DNA from 4 places in the Ancylobacter sp. G4_0304 genome. Region 1 is predicted to be linked to each of the others. Evidence: predicted binding sites of a transcription regulator. Region 1 holds the regulator's gene; each other region holds the start of a gene.

Region 1 (5,099 bases):
ACCATCCGCTACGGCAGCGGCGAGAATCTCTATGGAATCGAGGCGATCCGCGCCTTCCGCGCCGCCCGGTCCGCCTTCGGGCTGGAGCGCTCGCTGGAGCGCACGGTGATCACGACCTATGGCCACGACATGGCCACGGCCTCCACCCTGTTCCGCCGCGACAACGCGCCGGGGCGAATCGGCCGGCAGATGCAGACCTGGATGCGCACTGCCGAGGGCTGGAAGGTGGTCGCCGCCCATGTCAGCATCATCGACGAGCCGCAGCCCGCCGCGCGGTGAGGTCATGCCGTAGCGGAGCCGGCGTGTCATAGTTGCAGCGATTCCCCCGCTGCGCCGGATAGATTGCCCCGATGCCCGCCTCCTCCGCCCGCACCCGATCCGCAGCCACGCCCCCGCGCTCCACGGAGCCGCGCGAAGCGCCGGCCCGTGCCCGGCAGACGCGCCCCACCCGCGCGGAGGAACTACGCCTGCAGATCGCCGAGGACATCACGCGCGGCCTGCTGCCGCCCGGCACCACGCTGGACGAGACCGCGCTCGCTGCCCGGTTCGGCGTCTCCCGCACCCCTGTCCGTGAGGCGATCCGCGAACTCGCCGCCTCCGGGCTGGTGCAGACCCGCCCGCATCGCGGCGCCGTGGTGGCGCGCCCAAGCGTCGCCCGGCTTCAGCACATGTTCGATGTCATGGCGGAACTGGAAGCGCTGTGCGCCGGCCTGTGCGCGCTCCACATGACCCCGGCCGAGCGCCACGAGTTGTCGGCGCTGCATGCCGGCATGGGCGAGTTCGTCCGCCAGGGCGACTTCGCCCGCTACCGCGAGGCCAACGAGACCTTCCACACCAGCATCTATTCCGGCAGCCACAACGATTATCTGGAGGAATTGACGCTCGGCACGCGGCGCCGGCTGTCGCCGTTCCGCCGTGCCCAGTTCCACGCGCTGGGCCGCCTGTCGCTGTCGCATGCCGAGCATGAGCGCGTGATCACCGCAATCCAGCGCGGCGACCGGGATTCGGCTTCAAGCGAGATGCGAAGTCACATCTCGATTGTTCATGACGCGTATGAACAATACGCGCAAACCATTTGATATCATTAGATATATTTTACTTTTAAACGCGCAGGCGAACGCCCTCATCCTCGCGCATAACTGGCGGCATTGCGCTTGGCGACCTCGTCCGCCAGGAAAGCCTTCCAGCCGCCGAAAGCGGTGATATCCCGGGCGGAGCCGGCGGCGACGGCCTCCAGCACGAAGCCCTTCACCTGCCCGCCATCCTCCAGCTCGACCGTTCCCAGCCCGAGCGGCGAGGGAATAGCCGCGACGAAACGGCCATAAGCGGCTGCCGGCAGCGCCCAGATCTCGCAATCGATCGGCGCGCCGCTGCCAGGCCGGCCGCGCAGCAGCCCCGGGCGCCGCACGCGGCCTTCCGGCAGCAGATAGAGCCGGTAGTCGGCACTGGTGCGCGCAGGGCGCACGAGCATGCCGCCGGCCGCGAGCAGATCAACATTCAGCGGCAGGCCGGAAAGGTGGGCGCCAAACAGCGCGAGCTCCAGAAAGCCAGGAGCCGCCCGCGCCGGGGACTGCGAGACCGGCGGCAGGGCACGCCCGGTGGCACCCATGGTGAGCCCGCTCGCGGCATGAAAGCGCGAGCCCAGCGCCGCCAGATGCGCGTCGCGCCCGGCCGGCGCCAGCAATGTGATGCCATACGGGGCACCATCGTCGCGGATTTCCGACGGCACGGCGAGGCCGCACATGTCGAGCAGATTCACGAAATTGGTGTAGACGCCGAGATGGCTGTTGAGCCGGATCGGGTCCGCGCGCATCTGCGCCACGGTGTAGACCGTGGGCATGGTCGGCACCATGAGCGCGTCGAATCCCGCCAGCACCTTGTCCGCGATCGCCTTCAGCTCGGCGAGGCGGTAGCGGCCGCGAAAAGCGTCGACCGCCGAGAAGTTCCGGCCCTGCTCGACGATGGTGCGCACCGACGGATCGAAGGAATTCGGCCGGGATTCGAGGAAGGAGCCGACGGCGGCGAAGCGCTCGGCCACCCACGGGCCTTCATAGAGCAGCCGCGCGGTTTCGTGGAACGGCTCCATCTCGATTTCGACGATGCTGGCGCCGAGTTCGGTCATCCGCGCGATGGCGCGCTCGAACGCCGCCTCCGATACCCGGTCGCCGAAGTTCACGCGGTCGCGCACCCGCGGCACGGCAAGGCGCGGACGGGCGGGAAAAGCGCCGCGCGGACCGAGCGGCAGCGGGCGCGAGAACGGGTCGTTCTCATCCGGCCCGGCCATGGCCGCGAGCACGGCGAGCGCATCCTCGACGCTGAGCGCGAACACCGACACGCAGTCCAGCGAGCGGCAGGCCGGCACCACGCCATTGGTCGAGACCAGCCCGAGGCTCGGCTTCAGCCCCACAATGTTGTTCAGCCCCGCCGGCACGCGGCCAGAGCCGGCGGTATCGGTGCCGAGCGCGAAGGGCACAAGCCCCGCCGCGACCGCCACAGCCGAGCCGGAGGACGACCCGCCGGGCACCAGATCGGGACGCATCGCGTTCACCGGCGTGCCATAGGGCGAGCGGGTGCCGTTCAGGCCCGTCGCGAACTGATCGAGATTGGTCTTGCCGATGACGATCGCACCGGCGCGCCGCAGCCGGGCGACGGCGCCGGAATCGTGCGTGGCGTCATAGGCGAAATCCGGGCAGGCGCAGGTGGTGGGCAGGCCGGCGACGTCGATGTTGTCCTTCACCGCGAACGGCACGCCATAGAGCGGCAGCGTGGCGGGATCGATCCCTTCCAGCGCCTTCAGCGCGGCGGAAATGGCCTGCGGCGTGCTGATGGCGGTGAAGATGGCGGGATCGCCATGTGCCTCGATGCGCGCCAGACAGTCGGCCACGGTCTGCGACGGATGGAGCTTTCCGGCGCGGTGAGCCGCGACGATTTCCTCGACAGTTGCGATCAATGGCGCCCCCGACACGACACTTTCGGAATTGCATACCACTTGAGCATGGCGAGAGCCATTGCATACATTAGGCGCCTCTGCCTCGTTTCTCGGCAGAAAAGAACGGGCGATCGCGGCGGGCTTGGCGATTTGTTTACCCATTGTAGAACACAAAAAGAACGGATATGGTTTGTTCGTGATTTGTTTCGCTGACTCGATCCGCTTCGGCGCCGCCCTCCCGCAAGAGACGAATGCCCTATGCTCACCCGCAAACAGCATGAGCTGCTTCACTTCATCAATGAGCGCCTGAAGGAAACCGGCGTGCCGCCCTCCTTCGAGGAGATGAAGGAAGCGCTGGATCTGAGGTCAAAGTCCGGCATCCATCGTCTGATCACGGCGCTGGAAGAGCGCGGCTTCATTCGCCGGCTTCCCAACCGCGCACGGGCTCTGGAGGTGATCCGCCTGCCCGAGGCGACGCAAGCGCCGCGCGCCGCCGCGCGCCAGTTCGCCCCCAGCGTGATCGAAGGTAGCCTCGGCCGCGTGCCTCCGCAGAACGAAGAGGATGGCGGCCGTCCGATCCCGATCCCGGTGATGGGCCGCATCGCCGCCGGCACGCCGATCTCCGCGATCCAGTCGCGCGACCACACCATTTCCATGCCCCCGGAAATGCTCTCGGCGGGCGAGCATTTCGCGCTGGAAGTGCGCGGCGATTCGATGATCGAGGCCGGGATTCTCGACGGCGACCTCGCGCTGATCCGCAAGAGCGACAGCGCCAATACAGGCGACATCGTCGTCGCACTGATCGACGACGAGGAAGCCACGCTGAAGCGGCTGCGCCGCAAGGGCGCCTCCATCGCGCTTGAAGCCGCCAATCCCGCCTATGAGACTCGCATTTTCGGCCCGGACCGCGTGCGCATCCAGGGCCGGCTGGTCGGCCTGTTCCGCCGCTACTGACGCCTCGCGGCCGCGCCGCGGGGATCGTCCGATTACCGGAAGCGGCGCGCCGCTGACGCCGTATGCCAGTGGGCGTCGCCGGATGTGGCTGTGGAGGTCGTGCACAAAGGTCGTCGGTTGGAGAACTGGCCGATCTGCTGGCTGATCTCATCGAAGCGAAAGCGCTCCCGCTATCTAGTTCCAGAGCCCTTAATGTGCGGGGGTATTCTCCTGTAGCGCGAAAAATCGAATGTCAGTCTGCGAAGGATCAGATGTCAGCGCTTGAAGCGCCATTCTAGCCCCCTTCACGAAGCCGTCGACAGGCGATCTCGAAGTATTCCTCGCTCACCTCGATCCCCACGTAGTCAAGGCTGCGTTCCGCGCAGGCGAGGCCGACCGTGCCAGAGCCCATGAACGGGTCCAGCACCGGGCCATCCATCACGCTCAGAAGCCCAGTCATCAGATCGACGGGCTTTCCTGCAATGTGGTGCTTTTGTGCTGGCACCGGCACCCGAAACACGCCTGGAGCCACCGGGCCGGCGAGCGGCCGGGCGCCGTTGGTCCCCCACACCACATATTCCGCCTGCGCGCGATAGCGGCCCTGCTGCGGCCGACCCCGTTCGGTTTTGTCCCAAGGCACCACACCGCGCCAGATCCATCCGGCACACTGGATGGCGTCGGTGGTGACCGGAAGCTGCCGCCAGTCCGTGAAGGTCGCGCAGATCCCGCCGGGCCGCACTAGTTCGCGCGCGCGACCGAGCCACAGCGCAGACCAGGCGAGATAGGAACGCTGGTCACGGGTGTCGCCCATGAATTCAGGATAAAGCCCGCGATGCTCGCTGGACTGGTACTTGGCCGAGGGCGGCTGAGTCCGGGCTGAAAGACTGGCCCCGCCCGAGGAATAAGGCGGGTCTGTCAGTACAGCACCGAAACCAGGCTGAAGCTCGCATAGGATCTCCAGAGCGTCGCCGAGATAGAGGGTCGCGCGACCTATTGTTTCGCGGTGATACCGCATGCGTCGTCTCCATTGGACTGACGCTCGCGGCGCTCGGTGGTGGGCTCGATTGGCCTCAACGAATTGAGCGTGCCGCATCGGCGGCACTTGATCTCGACAGCGCCCCGGAGGGCGCCAGCATCGGCGCGAAACAGCAGCGCGCCGCATCGGCATCTTATGTCCTTCACGCGATTTTAAGTCCACATGCTGCACCTCGGCCCAGCTCGCCAGAGCACGGGGCGG
Region 2 (5,099 bases), on a different contig from region 1:
GTATCGACATGGCAGCCCGTTGCACGCACCTGTTCCGCCGCTCTATGTCGCCCCGCAATCCTCTATCTACTCCGCCGCCTGCTTTCCGCGCTTGACCGGGCGGCGCGCCAGCACCTCGGCGAGGAAACGGCCGGTGTGGCTGCGTGGCTCCTTGGCGATCGCCTCCGGCGTGCCGACCGCAACGATCTCGCCACCGCCATCGCCGCCTTCCGGCCCGAGGTCGATCACCCAGTCTGCGGTCTTGATGACCTCCAGATTGTGCTCGATCACCACCACCGTGTTGCCCTGCTCGACCAGTTCGTGCAGCACTTCCATCAGCTTGGCGACGTCATGGAAATGCAGGCCGGTGGTTGGCTCGTCGAGGATATAGAGCGTGCGCCCGGTGGCGCGGCGCGACAGTTCCTTGGAAAGCTTGACCCGCTGCGCCTCGCCGCCCGACAGCGTATTGGCCTGCTGGCCGACATGGATATAGCCGAGCCCGACGCGCGAGAGCGTCTCCAGCTTCTCGCGCACCGCCGGCACCGCCTTGAAGAACTCCGCGCCCTCGTCGACCGTCATGTCCAGCACGTCGGCGATCGACTTGTTCTTGAAAGCGACCTCCAGCGTCTCGCGATTGTAGCGCTTGCCCTTGCAGACGTCGCAGGTGACGTAGACATCGGGCAGGAAGTGCATCTCGATCTTGATGACGCCGTCGCCCTGGCAGGCTTCGCAGCGCCCGCCCTTCACGTTGAACGAAAAGCGCCCGGGCCCATAGCCCCGCGCCTTGGCCTCCGGCAGGCCGGCGAACCACTCGCGGATCGGTGTGAAGGCGCCGGTATAGGTCGCCGGGTTGGAGCGTGGGGTGCGGCCGATCGGCGACTGGTCGATGTCGATCACCTTGTCGAGGTGCTCCAGCCCCTCAAGCCGGTCATGCGGGGCGGGGGGCTCGGAGGCGCCGTTGAGCCGGCGGGCGACCGCCTTGTAGAGCGTGTCGAGCAGCAGGGTCGACTTGCCGCCGCCCGAGACGCCGGTGACCGCGGTGAACAGGCCGAGCGGCACCTCGGCGGTGACGTTCTTGAGGTTGTTCCCGCGCGCGCCGACGATGCGGAGCTGGCGCTTCGGGTCGGGCTTGCGGCGCTTGGGCACCGGCACGCTGAGCGCGCCGGTCAGGTACTTGCCGGTCAGCGACGCCGGGTCGGCGAGGATCTGCTTCGGCGTGCCCTGCGAGACGATGCGCCCGCCATTCACCCCGGCGCCGGGGCCGACATCGACCACATAATCAGCCGAGAGGATGGCGTCCTCGTCATGCTCGACCACGATCACCGTGTTGCCGAGGTCTCGCAGTCGGCGCAGCGTGCCGAGCAGCCGCTCATTGTCGCGCTGGTGCAGGCCGATCGACGGCTCGTCCAGCACATAGAGCACGCCGGTCAGGCCGGAGCCGATCTGCGAGGCGAGGCGGATGCGCTGGCTCTCGCCACCGGACAGAGTGCCGGAGGCGCGGGCGAGCGTGAGATAATCCAGCCCGACATCGAGCAGGAAAGCGAGGCGATCGCGGATTTCCTTGAGGATGCGGACCGCGATCTCGTTCTGCTTGTCGGTGAGCTGGCCGGGCAGGGCGGCAAACCACTCCAGCGCCGCGCGCACGGAAAGCTCGGCGGCCTGGCCGATATGCCGCCCGGCGATCTTCACCGCCAGCGCTTCGGGCTTCAGCCGATAGCCGTGGCAGGCGGCGCAGGGCACGGCGGAGAAATACTTGCCGATCTCCTCGCGCGCCCAGTCGCTGTCGGTCTCGCGCCAGCGCCGCTCCAGATTGTTGACAAGGCCCTCATAGGTCTTGGTGGTCTCATAGGCCCGCATGCCGTCGTCATAGACGAAGGTCACCTGCTCGATGCCCGAGCCGTACAGCAGCACATCGCGCGCCCGCGAGGGCAGCTCGGACCACGGCACGGTCAGCTTGAAGCCGTAATGCTTGGCGAGCGCGGCCAGCGTCTGGCCGTAATAGGGCGAGGAGGACTTCGCCCAGGGCGCCAGCGCGCCCTGTTTGAGGCTTCGCGAAGTGTCCGGCACCACCAGTTCGGGATCGATCTTGCTCTCGTGGCCGAGCCCGTCGCAGGTTGGGCAGGCGCCGAACGGGTTGTTGAAGGAGAATAGCCGTGGCTCGATCTCGGGGATGGTGAAGCCGGAGACTGGGCAGGCGAACTTCTCCGAGAACACGATGCGGCGGGCCTCGCCGTTCTCCTCCTTCTCGTCGGCAAACTCGATCACCGCGATTCCGTCAGCAAGGCCCAGCGCGGTCTCGAAACTGTCGGCCAGGCGGCTGGCAATGTCGGCGCGCACCACCAGCCGGTCCACCACCACGTCGATATCGTGCTTGAACTTCTTGTCGAGCGCCGGCGCGTCAGCGATCTCATGGAAGGTGCCGTCGATCTTGACGCGCTGGAACCCCTTCTTCTGGAACTCCGCGAGTTCCTTGCGGTATTCGCCCTTGCGCCCGCGCACCACCGGCGCCAGCAGGTAGAGCCGGGTCTTCTCCGGCAGCGCCAGCACGCGGTCGACCATCTGGCTCACCGTCTGGCTTTCGATCGGCAGGCCGGTGGCGGGGGAGTAGGGCACGCCGACGCGCGCCCAGAGCAGGCGCATATAGTCGTAAATCTCCGTCACCGTGCCGACGGTCGATCGCGGATTCTTCGAGGTGGTCTTCTGCTCGATGGAAATCGCCGGCGACAGGCCGTCGATCTGGTCGACATCCGGCTTCTGCATCATCTCCAGAAACTGGCGCGCATAGGCCGAAAGGCTCTCGACATAGCGGCGCTGGCCCTCGGCATAGATGGTGTCGAAGGCGAGCGAGGATTTGCCGGAGCCGGACAGGCCGGTGAACACCACGAGGCTGTCGCGCGGAATCTCAAGGTCGACATTCTTGAGATTGTGCTCGCGTGCGCCCCGCACGACGATCGATCGGGCGTCACGACGCGGCGGATCCACGCGGTCCTGCATTGGAATGTCTTCTTTCGCGAACGAGCAAGGGAAGGCCGGCCGGAAACGTCCCGGCGCGACACTCCCTTATAAAGGAAGGCCGGCGCCGCTTTGCAACATCGCAACCGCGAGCGTCGCCGCCGCGAGCATGCCGGCGGCGAAGGTGCAGGCGGCGCCCATATGGTCGGCGGTTGCATGGTCGCGCGCCCGCAGCGTCGCGGCACGGGCGCGGGTGTCGAGGGGAGAGCCGTTAAAAGACCGGGCGGGAGCGTGTCGCATGGTGCTGCCTGAAATGCGTGAAAGCCGCGTCATTTGCCGTTGCCAGCAAATAAGCATGGTGGTAGGAACAAAACAAGAACAATTTTCCTTCGCCTTTCCCCCGCCGCATCCGACCAATATGTGGACAGCACGGGGCCGGGAGGGGCGTCGGGCGGGCGCGTGGTTTATGGTATGGCGACAGGTCCGCTTTTGCGCGGATGACGGGCTGTGGAGGACGGAATGGCGGGCAGCGTCAACAAAGTGATCCTGGTCGGCAATCTGGGCCGCGACCCGGAAGTGCGGACCTTCCAGAATGGCGGGCGGGTGTGCAATTTGCGCATCGCGACCTCGGAGACCTGGCGCGACAAGGCGTCGGGCGAACGGCGCGAGCGTACCGAATGGCACAGCGTGGTGATTTTCAACGAGAACCTGCTGCGCATCGCCGAGCAGTATCTGCGCAAGGGCACCAAGGTTTACATCGAGGGCCAGCTCGAGACCCGCAAGGCGACGGACCAGTCCGGCGGCGAGCGCTATTTCACCGAAGTCGTGCTGCGCCAGTTCCGCGGCGAACTGACCATTCTCGACAGCCGTGGCGGCGGCGCCTCAGAGGGCGGTGACGATTACGGCGCGAGCAGCGGGGGCGATTTCGGCTCGGGCGGTTCGCAGAGCTTCGGCGGCGGTTCCTCCGGTCGGTCGTTCGGCGGCGAGCGCAAGCCGGCGGCGGTGAGCGGTGGGGGCGGAGGCTCGCGCTTCGGTGGCGGCAGCAGCAGTGGCGGCGGCGACCTGGACGACGAAATCCCGTTCTGATCGCGCGGCCTGCTCGGCCTGCCTGTGCGCCGCGGGGCGGGGCGTGCTCACCACCGGAACGGCTCGGCCGTCGGCGCGTGCGGCTCTGCTGGTGCGGTAATCGGGCGAGCGCTGCGGAGCGGGCTGAGGCGCCGGTGCGGGCGTCAACGAGCAGTGTCAATCGCCGGCAGGGTCCGTCGGCAAGGGCATTCAGGCCGGGGACACTCCGGTATGCTGTTCAGGCCGGTGGCGCGCATTCGTTGGCGGCATTGCGGGAGCACGATGACGGGTGAGGTTGGAACTCAGCCCGTCGATCCGGCTTTCGAGGTGGTGCGACGGGATCGCGTGCAAGTGTCGTGAGCGTTGCAAGTGTCGTGAGCGTTGCAAGTGTCGTGAGAAGGAGACGGATCTGATGACGCTGGCGCCTTTGCTTGATGCGTCGCTGCCGATCCGCATCCATGCCTTCGCGGCGCTGGCGGCGCTGGGGCTTGGTACACTCCAGCTTCTGGCGCCGAAAGGCACCGGGCCGCATCGCGCGCTGGGCTGGGCCTGGACGACGTTGATGGCCGTGGTGGCGCTCTCCTCGTTCCTGATCCATGAGATGCGCTGGATCGGTCCTTTCGGTCCGATCCATCTGCTCTCGCTCTATGTGGTCTGGGCGCTGCCGATGGCGGTGTACCGCGCCCGTCAGGGCGATATCACGCGCCATGAGAACGGCATGCGCGGCCTGTTCTTGGGCGGCCTCGTACTGGCCGGGCTGTTCACCCTGTGGCCGGGGCGGATCATGAATGCCGTGGTGTTCGGCAATTGAGACGCGCGGTCAGCTCAGGAAGGCGGCGCGGATGCCGTCGATGACGAACTGGACTGCCAGCGCCGCCAGCAGCACGCCGAGCAGGCGCGAGAGGATGGCGTTGCCGGTGACGCCGAGCAGCCGGTCCATCCGCTCGGCGGCGAGATAGACCGCAAGGCTCGCGGCGACCACGAGAACAGTGATGGCGAACAGCATCGCCAGCTTGGCCGGGTCGCCTTTGGCCTCGCCGGCCAGCAGCATCATCGCGGTGATGGCGCCGGGGCCGGCCATCAGCGGAATGGCGAGTGGGAAC
Region 3 (5,099 bases), on a different contig from region 1:
CCAGCCGTTCATTCTCCCGGCCTGGGACTCCGACAAGAAAGGTGGCAAAGGCTGATGGCTGAGGCTCAATCTACCAACGAAGAAACGCTGACCGAAAACCTCGCTTTTGCCGAGGTGCTTGCTTGGTCTGCTACGCGTCCGGCTTGGCAACGAGATGCTTTGCGCCGACTTGTTCAGAGCGGCATCCTTGGCAGCGAGGAGATCGACGAACTTCTCGAAATTTGCCTTGATCCAGCGCTGCCTCACACGCCGTTGTCAGACGCAGATGTCTCGTCACAAAGTATCTTAGGTGCACCGGTCAGCGTGTTGCGTATCGAGAATCCAACCGGCGTCAATGCCCTGGCCTTCGATCAAAAACTCGAATTCGCGCAGGCGGGACTGTCGATCGTGTACGGCGACAATGGGTCAGGCAAATCTGGCTATGTCCGTATCCTGAAGCACGCCTGCCGGACACGCGACCGCAACAACAAGATCTTGCGTGACGTGGAAGATGCGGCAGCTACCCCGCAGACCGCCAACATTGTGTTCCTACGTGGTGCCACGGAGGATCAATTCGCATGGAGCCCGGAAGCGCCGAGCCACGCTGACCTTCCGTCGATAAGCATTTTCGACTCCAGAAGCGCCAACGTGCACGTCGAGAAGACGAACGCCGTGGCCTACATTCCCCAGCCAATGCGTGTCTTGGAAGCGTTGGCTACGGCCTGTGATCAGGTCAAGGCAAAGCTCGATGATCGGCTTGCCGCCATCAATGCGAAAACGCCGCTGGCAATTAAAGAGCCCCAACTTGGTGCCGATACCGCTGCCGGCGCTTTCGTGCGCAGCCTCTCCACAAAATCAAGCATCGCTCAGCTCGACCTGCTGGCGCAATTGTCAGAGGCGGAAACCTCCCACCTCGCCGCGCTGGAAAGCGATCTCGCACAAGAACCGAAACGAGCCGCTGCGAAAATCACCGCGCAGAAAGCACGCCTTGATGATGGCATCGGCAAGCTCAAGAATCTGGTCGACACGGCATCTCCTGCGGCGTTTGCGATGCGCTCCTCCTTGAAATCCGACTGGGAAACCAAAGCCGAGAGCGCGAAATTGGCATCCGACGCGTTGTTCGCCGCTTCGCCGCTTCCTGACGTGGGGAAGGCGACATGGCGCGCTCTTTGGGAGGCCGCCCGGAAATACTCCGATGGCATCGCATATCCGAGCAGGACATTCCCGCATCCAACGGGCCATGATGAGTTGTGCGTGCTTTGCCAACAGCCCATGGAAAAAGATGCGATTGAGCGCCTCGTGACGTTCGAGACGTTCGTTAAGGGCTCGACAAAAGCCGACGAAGACGCCGCGGAAGAGGCCTATAGCGATGCGATAAAACAAGCCGCCGCTAAGCATATGAGCGCTGCGGCCCGCCGCCAGTTCGTTAGCCTCATTGAGACCGAGATCGGGGACGTCTCTCTTGCCGGTGTTGTGAGAGAATGCAGTACGCGGGCGGCTTGGCGGCTTCGATCTTTCGTCCGTAGCAAGACCGCTCCCGAGCAACTCACTGCCTTCCCAGCCACTGCACTCGCCGCGCTATCTGTCCGCCTTGCGAGTCGTGCGCTTCAACTGTCAGCCGATCAAAACAGCCCAGAGCACCTTGCCTTGGTGAAGGAATATCGAGAACTGAAAGATCGAGAGGCACTCGGCCCTCTACTCGCGGACATTAAAGCCGAGATTGAGAGGCGCAAAGAGGCCGAAATCATAACCAAGGCCGCAAAGGATACGGCAAAACGATCCGTTACGACTAAGAATAAGGAATTGTCTGACAAGCTTGTTACGAACGCCTTACGCGGTCGATTCGCGCGTGAGATTGATAAGCTCAAGTTGGCTAGAATGCCGGTCGAGCTTCGGAAAGTCAAAGATTCGAATGCTGTGTCATATTTTCAAGTTTGTCTCGTTGAGAAACCTGATGAGCCTGTGGGCGAGATTTTCAGCGAGGGCGAACATCGTTGCGTCGCACTCGCTGCATTCCTGGCCGAGCTTGTCACATCCAAACAATACTCCAGTATTGTGTTCGACGACCCTATGTCATCGCTCGATCACATTCATCGCAGGGCGGTAGCAGCGCGACTTGTAGAGGAGGCTGAGCACCGGCAGGTCATCGTGTTTACACACGATCTGACGTTTCTTTTCGAGTTGCGTCGCGAAGCGGACGCAAAAACGCGCTCCATCCAGTATCAGACAGTTTGTCGCAAACAGAGCCGACCCGGCTTTGTGGAGTCAGAGCTGCCGATGAAGGCGAAATCAGCGCAACAATTGGCGCAATCCCTGCGCTCGGAGCTGAAAGAAGCAAAGCACCAATTTGATACATGGCCGGATGCTCGGCGGACTATCTTCTGCAAAGGCATCATCGAGCAACTTCGAGAATCTTGGGATCAAGGCATCGCAGACTTTGTATTTCCGGTCCTTGCTCGATTCGATAACGCCATAAAGGGCAACAGTCTATTCAAGCTCGCGATCATCAGCGATGACGACGTTAAGACCGTAACAGCAGCGCGAGGCCGGTTGTCGGAAGAGATGCATACGTCCGCGGAAACCCTGAACCCTGAGACTGTTTCTCATGCCGATCTGATAGCCGAAGTCGTGAAACTGGAGACGTGGCTAGGTAGCATCCAGCAGCGCCAGAAGGAGGCCAAGGCTCCCGTCACCTCCTATGCTTAAGCGATTTCGCTGCATGCGCCTCGACCGCCCAGCGGCGCTCAGATAGCCACGAGACAGTAAAACCGTGTCGCGCACCCTCGCTCACGCCGATCCGGGCTTGACTCTCGTTCCTGAAAGATAGAACAAATAGCGAACATGACGAAGAACCCGCCCTTGGAGGTCAAGAACGAGCTTGCGGCCCGAGCCCGCCATAGAGTCTTTGCGCGCGCAGATCGAAAAGATCGAAGGTCGCAGCCGGCGCGCCAAATCGGTTCTCCCCTTCGGGATTGCCGAGGTCGACTCGCGCCTACCCGGCGGAGGACTCGCGCTCGGCGCCCTGCATGAGATCGCCGGCGGCGGCAACGGCGCGATCGATGGAGCCGCTGCCGCCCTCTTCAGCGCCGGGATCGCCGCCCGCACGAAGGGCAAGATCCTTTGGTGCATCACGCGCCCCGACCTCTTCGCGCCAGCGATCGCCCAAGCAGGCCTTGCATCCGATCGCGTGATCTATCTCGAAGCCGGCGACGACAAGACCGTGCTCGCCTGCATGGAGGAAGGCCTGCGCCACGGTGGCCTGGGCGCCGTCCTTGGTGAAGTGGCCCGACTTTCCATGACCGCCTCGCGGCGCCTGCAACTGGCGGCCGAAGGCACCGGATCGATCGGGATCGCGCTGCGACGCTGGCGGCGACAGACAGAGGCTACAGACTTCGGCCAGCCTACAGCGGCGATGACGCGCTGGCGCGTCTCCGCTTTGCCTTCGACATCGCTTCCCGTTCCGGGCGTGGGTCGAGCCCGCTGGCTGGTCGAACTGATCCGCGCTCGCGCGGGCGAAAGTGCAGATTTCGAAGTGGAGGCGTGCGATGACACGGGTCGTCTCGCTCTTCCTGCCGAGCTGGTCCACCGACCGGCTACGGCGGAAGGCTGGCGACGCGGCGCCTCCGGCTGAGGCGCCGCTCGTCCTGATTGGCCGCGACGGGAACAGGCGGGTGGTGCTGGCGGCTGACGCCGCTGCCCGCGCTGCTGGCCTGCGCGTTGGCATGCCCGTCACCAAGGCCCAGGTCCTGGCGCCCGGACTCATCGTGCAGGACGCCGACCCGGTAGGCGACGCCGAGGCGCTCGACCGGCTCGCGGCCTGGCTCCTCCGATACGCTCCCGTCGTCGCTCCCGATCCGCCGGACGGGATCATCATCGACTCGACGGGCGCCGATCATCTCCATGGCGGCGAAAGTGCGATGCTGGACGGCCTCATCGGCCGGCTTGCCATGTCCGGGATCGCGGCTCGGGGCGCGATCGCCGACACCTGGGGCGCTGCGCACGCTCTGGCCCGCTATGCCCCGCAGATCGCACCGGACCGACATGGCGCATCCATAATGGAGCCTTTGCCGCTCGCAGCGCTGCGCATCGCCGCGTCCACCGTCGCCGCCCTGCGGACACTCGGTTTCGATACGGTCGGCGACCTTCTCGCGCAGCCTCGGGCGCCGCTCACCTTGCGCTTCGGCCCCCAAATCGGCCGCCGCATCGATCAAGCCCTCGGCCAGGCGGCCGAGCCGATCGAGCCGGTCCGGCCGGTCGATCTCATCGAAGTGCGCCGCGCCTTCGCCGAGCCGATCGCCGCGGCCGAGACCATAGCCCGGTATATCGCCAAGCTCGTCGGCCAGCTCTGCGAGCGTCTCGAGGCCGGCGGCTTGGGCGCTCGCAGACTTGACCTCATCTGCCACCGCGTCGACAGCCGCGCCCAAGCCGTCAGGGTCGGCATGGCAACGCCGGTCCGCGACGTTAAGCGCCTGACGCGTCTGCTCTGCGACAGGATCGAGACCATCGAACCCGGCTTTGGCATCGAGGTGATGACGCTCGCCGCGAGCGTCGCCGAGCCGCTTGAGCGCAGACAGATCGTCAATTCCCTCATCGAGGAAAGCACACCGGACGTCTCCGATCTCATCGACACGTTGATGAACCGGGTGGGCGAGCGCGCCCTTTATCGGCTTGCTCCCGTCGCAAGCGACGTTCCCGAGCGATCCGTCTGCCGCATCCCGGCAATGGCGGCCGACACGGGGGCGGGCTGGCCCGGCCATTGGCCGAGGCCCTCGCGCCTCCTGCCTCATCCCGAGTTGGTCGAGACGGTGGCGCTGTTGCCCGACCATCCGCCGGTCTCCTTCACCTGGCGCGGCGTGCGCCGGCGCCTGCGTCGCGGCGACGGCCCGGAGCGCGTCTTCGGCGAATGGTGGAAGCGTGACGCCGAGCTGGTCGCCGTGCGCGACTATTTCCGGGTCGAGGACGACGCCGGCGAGCGTTACTGGCTCTACCGCGCTGGCGATGGCGAGGACACGGCCACGGGCTCGCACCGATGGTTCATCCATGGGGTCTTCGGATGAGTGAGCCCCGCTACGTCGAGATTCAGGTCACCTCGCATTTCAGCTTCCTGCGCGGTGCGTCGT
Region 4 (5,099 bases), on a different contig from region 1:
TCCCCGCCCTCGTCGAACAGGGGCATCTGGTTCGGGCTGGTCGGCACGGCGAGGCCGAGATGCTTGTAGGCATGGGCGGTCAGCATCCGGCCGCGCGGTGTGCGCTGGATGAAGCCCTGCTGCACCAGATAGGGCTCGATGATCTCCTCGATGGCGTCGCGCGGCTCGGAGAGCGCGGCGGCGATGGTCTCGACGCCCACCGGCCCGCCGCCGTAATTCAGCGCGATCACGCTGAGATAGCGCCGGTCCATCTGGTCAAGGCCGAGCCCGTCGACATCGAGCGCCTTGAGCGCATGATCGGCCGCCGCGCGATCGATGGTCTCGCGCCCAGCGACCAGCGTGAAGTCGCGCACCCGGCGCAGCAGCCGCCCGGCGATGCGCGGCGTGCCCCGCGCGCGGCGGGCGATCTCACGCGCGCCGTCGGGCTGGATCGGGATGCCGAGCACGCGGGCGCCGCGCGTCACCACCCGCTCCAGCTCCGGCACCGTGTAGAAGTTGAGCCGGATCGGAATGCCGAAGCGGTCGCGCAGCGGCGTGGTCAGCAGCCCGGAGCGCGTGGTGGCGCCGACCAGCGTGAATTTGGAAAGCTGGATCTTCACCGAGCGCGCAGCCGGCCCCTCGCCGATGATCAGGTCCAGCTCGTAATCCTCCATGGCGGGATAGAGGATTTCCTCCACCGCCGGGTTGAGCCGGTGAATCTCGTCGATGAACAGCACGTCGCGTTCTTCGAGATTGGTCAGCAGTGCCGCGAGGTCACCGGCCTTCGCGATCACCGGGCCGGAGGTGGAGCGGAAGCCGACACCCAGCTCGCGCGCCACGATCTGCGCCAGCGTGGTCTTGCCGAGCCCCGGCGGGCCGACGAACAGCACATGGTCCAGCGCCTCGCCCCGTGCCTTCGCCGCCTTGATGAACACGTCGAGATTGGCGCGCGCCTGCTCCTGCCCGACGAACTCGACGAGGTTCTGCGGGCGCAGCGAGGCTTCCGCGAGGTCTTCCTCGCGCTTGTCGGGGGCCACCAGCCGCTTGGTGCTCATCGGCGGGCCTCCTCGGCCGCCGGGAACACGCCGCCGCCGATCAGCAGGCCGGTCGCGAGCACGCAGCCGCCCGCCAGCATGGCGGCGACGAGGGGCGCGCGGTCCCTGACGATTGGCGTGAACGCGCCGAAATCGATGGCAAAGACAAGGAAGCCGAGCGGCGCCAGCGCCACGATCACCACCGCCGCCAGCACAAGCAGCCGCCGGCGCGGCGAAAACGACAGGGCGAAGGCGCAAATGCCGGCGGCGATCCCGCCCGGCACCACCGCCGCCGACGCATAGGTCGCCGAGAGCGGGCTGTGGATCATGCGCTCGGCGATCAAGACAGAGAACACCACCGCGCCATAGGCGAGGATCATCGCCGGGATGCGCGCCTGCCAGGTCCATTGCGGCCCGGCCGCGCGGGCGCTCGCACGGGGCGAGAGGAAGCGCAGCATCATGACGCCAGCTCCTTCAGGCCGAGACGGATCAGCTTCGCTGTATCCGCGCCCTCTCCGGCCTCGCGGAACGCCGCCGCTACCGCCGCGCTGGCCTGCACCTGCGCATAGCCGAGATTGACCAGCGCCGAGACCGCATCCGCCACCGGCCCCGGTGCGCGGCGCTGCTCGATCTCGCCGGCGAGGCTCGCGACCGCCGGGTCGACATCGGAAAAGCCCGGCGCCTTGTCCTTGAGCTCGGCGACGATGCGGGCAGCGACCTTCGGCCCGACACCATTTGCCCGCGCAACCATCGCCTTGTCGCCCAGCGCCACCGCATTGGCGAGTTCGGTCGGCGAGAGCACGGAGAGCACGGAGAGCGCCACCTTGGCACCGACGCCCTGCACATTCTGCAGCAAGCCGAACCACGCCTTCTCGGCCTGGGAGGCGAAGCCGTAGAGCCGGATCATGTCCTCGCGCACGAAGGTCTCGATGAACAGCACCGCCGCCTCGCCCACCGGCGCCAGCGCCTGCAAGGTGCGGCCCGAGCAGTGCACCAGATAGCCGACGCCGTGGACGTCGAGGATCACATGATCCTCGCCATAGGAATCCACCGTGCCCTTGAGCTTCCCGATCATCGATATGCACCGGTCATGACGCCGCGGCCTTCAATGTCGCCGCCTTCAGCGCGGCCATGCCGCGATGCTGCGCGTGGGTGACCGCGACCGCAAGGGCGTCGGCGGCATCATCCGTGGTGAAATCGGCCTGCGGCAGCAGCACCTTCATCATCATGCGGATCTGTCCCTTTTCCGCGCGCCCGGCGCCGACCACGGTCTTCTTGACCAGCAACGCGGCATATTCGGCCACCGGCACCCCGGCCAGCGCCGGGGTGAGCAGAACCACGCCGCGCGCCTGGCCGAGCTTAAGCGTCGAGGCCGGGTTCACATTCACGAAGGTCTCCTCCACCGCCGCCTCGTCGGGCGTGAACGCGGCGATGACCTGGGACAGTTCGCGGTGAAGCTGCGCCAGCCGCTCGGCCAGCGAGCCGTCCTCGGGCGGCAGCACGGTGCCACACGCAATGAAGCTGAGCCGCGTGCCCAATGCCTCGATCACCCCCCAGCCGGTGCGGCGGAGGCCCGGATCGAGGCCGAGAATGCGAATCGGACGCTGTGCCATGCTTCCGGGTTAGCCGAACAAAGGGCGAACGACTAGAGCGACGGGAGAAGTTTGCGCCGCGACTTCGCCACGGAGCGGGCGGATGGTTAATGCGAGGTTAGCGGCGCTGCGAGCACGCCAGCCATTCCGGCGAGGCGTGCGCGACCATCCCCGCGTCGGGAACGCGTTTGCGGTTCACCACCGCCGACCGCGGGAGCGGCCCGTGGCACGCCCGCGCCGAACGATCGCCGTAGCCGGCGGGGTCAGCCCCGCCGGAACGCGCCGCTCGCCAGCATCACGCCGATGCCGGTGCCGATGACGCCGACCACCGCCGCCATGTCCGGGTGCTCGCCGAGCACCGGCACCGCGATCGCCGCCGCAAGCGCCGGCACCAGCCCGGTGAAGGCGGCCGCGCGCGAGGAGCCGAGCTTTTCAATGGCAATGCCGAACGCCACCAGCGCCACCACGCCGGAGAACAGGCCCTGCACCACAAGCTGGATCAGCACCTCGCGGCCATAGCCCTCCTGCACCGCAGAGATCACGCCGGGCAGGCCGACCGGGGTAAGGATGATGGTCGACCACAGCCCGATCATGCCGACGATGGCGGTCGCCTTCATGCCGGTGCGGCGGAAGGCCAGCGTGTAGCAGGCCCACATCGCCGCGCCGCTCACAAGCAGCAGATGCCCGCGCCAGGCGCCGTCCTCCGGATAGAGCAGCCCGCGCCCGCCGAGCGTCAGCACGCCGAGCGCGATGAAGAGGAAGCCGAAGATGCGCAGGCTGCCAAGCCGCTCATGGAACACCAGCGCCGAAATCACCGCCACGATCAGCGGCATGGTTCCCGGCAGCAGCGGACCGACATCGGCCGCCGGCACGAAGCGCATGGCGGTGGCGACGGTGAGGAAGAACAGGCCGCCCGCGCCGATGAAGCACAGCACGAATGGGATCATCGCCTCGCGGCGCGGCCACAGGCCGATCTTGATCCAGGCGGGTGCCAGCACCACAGCGGGAACCACGAAACGCAGCCAGCCGACCGTCGCGGGCGGCAGGTGACCATGGACGGCATGACGGGTCGAGACGATCCAGCCGCCCCAGATGGCGATGGCGAGCAGGGCGCAGGCATAGCCGGTCAGGCGGTCCGCCATGGACGGCGGCGCCGCGACGTCGGTCGCGGCAGGGGACAAGGTGGTGGTCATGGTCGCATTCCAGCCGCCGTGGCGGCGAAAAGAGGGGTGCCGCGACGCGGCGAGACTGGGTCGCCGTGAGGGCGAAAAGACACCTCCGCGCCCCGCTGGCGGGAGCATCGCCGGCAGGCGATCGCGCCGCGAGAGCGGGGTCTGGAGGAGTGCTGCACAGGCGGTATCGTTGCCGCACTATGTGGGTCGGCTTCGCTCGCCTGCAAACGAGTTTTGCAAATCCGAACGTTCGCGTTTGCTGATGGAACTTTGCAAACGGGCAAGCCCGGCGACGGATGCCCCGGCCAGCCTGGAGGCCCCCGCGCGCGATTGACCCGGCGCGGCGCGGGGATTAAGCCGGCCGCGCGGCCCGCTTGTCGCCGCCCTGTGGTTTTCCGTCATGTCCTTCGATTTCGCCCTCGGCTGGGCGATCGCCACCGCGCTGGTGGCCGGCTTCACCCGTGGCTTTTCCGGCTTCGGCGGCGCGCTGATCTTCGTGCCGCTGGTCAGCGCGGTGTTCGGGCCGCGCGTGGCGGCGCCGACGCTGCTGATCATCGACGGCGTGATGACGCTGCCCTATGTGCTGCCGGCACTGAGGGCCTGCGTCTGGCGTCAGGTAGCGCCGTTCGCCATCGGCGCCGTGCTCACCGTCCCGCTCGGCGTCATGGTGCTCGACCATGCCGATCCACTGCTGCTGCGCTGGGCGCTCGCCGGGCTGGTGGCCGTGCTGCTGACGCTGCTGGTCTCGGGCTGGCGCCACAGTGGGCGGCACACCCTGCCCACCACCCTCGGCATCGGCCTGTTCGCCGGCATTCTCGGCGGCGCGGCACAGATGTCCGGCCCGCCGGTGGTGGCCTATTGGCTGGGCAGCGGGCAGAACGCGGCGCTGGTGCGCGCCAATCTGTTCGGCTTCTTCGCGCTGACGACGCTGGCAAGCGGCGCGTCCTATGCGCTGGGCGGCATGATCACCGGCGAGGTCGGCCGGCTCTCGCTGATCCTCGGTCCGGCCTATGCCGCCGGGCTGCTGGCCGGCGCGCGGCTGTTCCGCGGCGCCAGCGACCGGCATTTCCGGTTGGCGGCCTATGGCGTGATCGCCGTGGCGATCATCGCCAGCCTGCCGCTGTTCGATCCGCTGTTCTGGCGGTAGCGTTTCCGAGCGCCGCGCCGAACGATGGGGACGCCTGAAACGATGCGCGCTTACGCGCTCATCTTGGCGACGAAGGCGTCGGACAACTCGAAATTGGCGTAGACGTTCTGCACGTCGTCATTGTCGCTCAGCGTATCGACGAGGCGCACCAGCTTCTCGGCCACCTCGTCGTCCA

What was found. The regulator LexA, encoded in region 1, represses DNA repair genes until DNA is damaged. The targets are predictions, from matches to a motif close to TGTTCNNNNTGTGTTCNG.
Region 2: ssb (single-stranded DNA-binding protein) is a predicted target of LexA. The motif match lies at 3,295-3,312, and genes of this name have one in related genera.
Region 3: VRZ77_RS03865 (ImuA family protein) is a predicted target of LexA. The motif match lies at 2,804-2,821, and genes of this name have one in related genera.
Region 4: ruvC (crossover junction endodeoxyribonuclease RuvC) is a predicted target of LexA. The motif match lies at 2,640-2,657, and genes of this name have one in related genera.

Annotation. Positions count from the first base shown of each region.
Region 1 is NZ_JAZDRM010000032.1:29,665-34,763, reverse strand. It holds gene hpxZ (oxalurate catabolism protein HpxZ) at 1-279, shown strand, start outside; gene VRZ77_RS17035 (GntR family transcriptional regulator) at 351-1,079, shown strand; gene atzF (allophanate hydrolase) at 1,124-2,950, opposite strand; gene lexA (transcriptional repressor LexA) at 3,188-3,883, shown strand; gene VRZ77_RS17020 (DNA-methyltransferase) at 4,158-4,877, opposite strand; gene VRZ77_RS17015 (Com family DNA-binding transcriptional regulator) at 4,853-5,044, opposite strand.
Region 2 is NZ_JAZDRM010000003.1:140,349-145,447, forward strand. It holds gene uvrA (excinuclease ABC subunit UvrA) at 67-2,973, opposite strand; gene VRZ77_RS03055 (hypothetical protein) at 3,040-3,231, opposite strand; gene ssb (single-stranded DNA-binding protein) at 3,451-4,017, shown strand; gene VRZ77_RS03065 (DUF2306 domain-containing protein) at 4,409-4,807, shown strand; gene VRZ77_RS03070 (MarC family protein) at 4,817-5,099, opposite strand, start outside.
Region 3 is NZ_JAZDRM010000004.1:123,042-128,140, forward strand. It holds gene VRZ77_RS03855 (helix-turn-helix domain-containing protein) at 1-55, shown strand, start outside; gene VRZ77_RS03860 (AAA family ATPase) at 55-2,685, shown strand; gene VRZ77_RS03865 (ImuA family protein) at 2,858-3,610, shown strand; gene VRZ77_RS03870 (Y-family DNA polymerase) at 3,525-5,036, shown strand; gene VRZ77_RS03875 (error-prone DNA polymerase) at 5,033-5,099, shown strand, end outside.
Region 4 is NZ_JAZDRM010000004.1:23,394-28,492, reverse strand. It holds gene ruvB (Holliday junction branch migration DNA helicase RuvB) at 1-1,034, opposite strand, end outside; gene VRZ77_RS03435 (hypothetical protein) at 1,031-1,474, opposite strand; gene ruvA (Holliday junction branch migration protein RuvA) at 1,471-2,088, opposite strand; gene ruvC (crossover junction endodeoxyribonuclease RuvC) at 2,102-2,626, opposite strand; gene VRZ77_RS03420 (DMT family transporter) at 2,869-3,798, opposite strand; gene VRZ77_RS03415 (sulfite exporter TauE/SafE family protein) at 4,178-4,924, shown strand; gene VRZ77_RS03410 (YebC/PmpR family DNA-binding transcriptional regulator) at 4,975-5,099, opposite strand, start outside.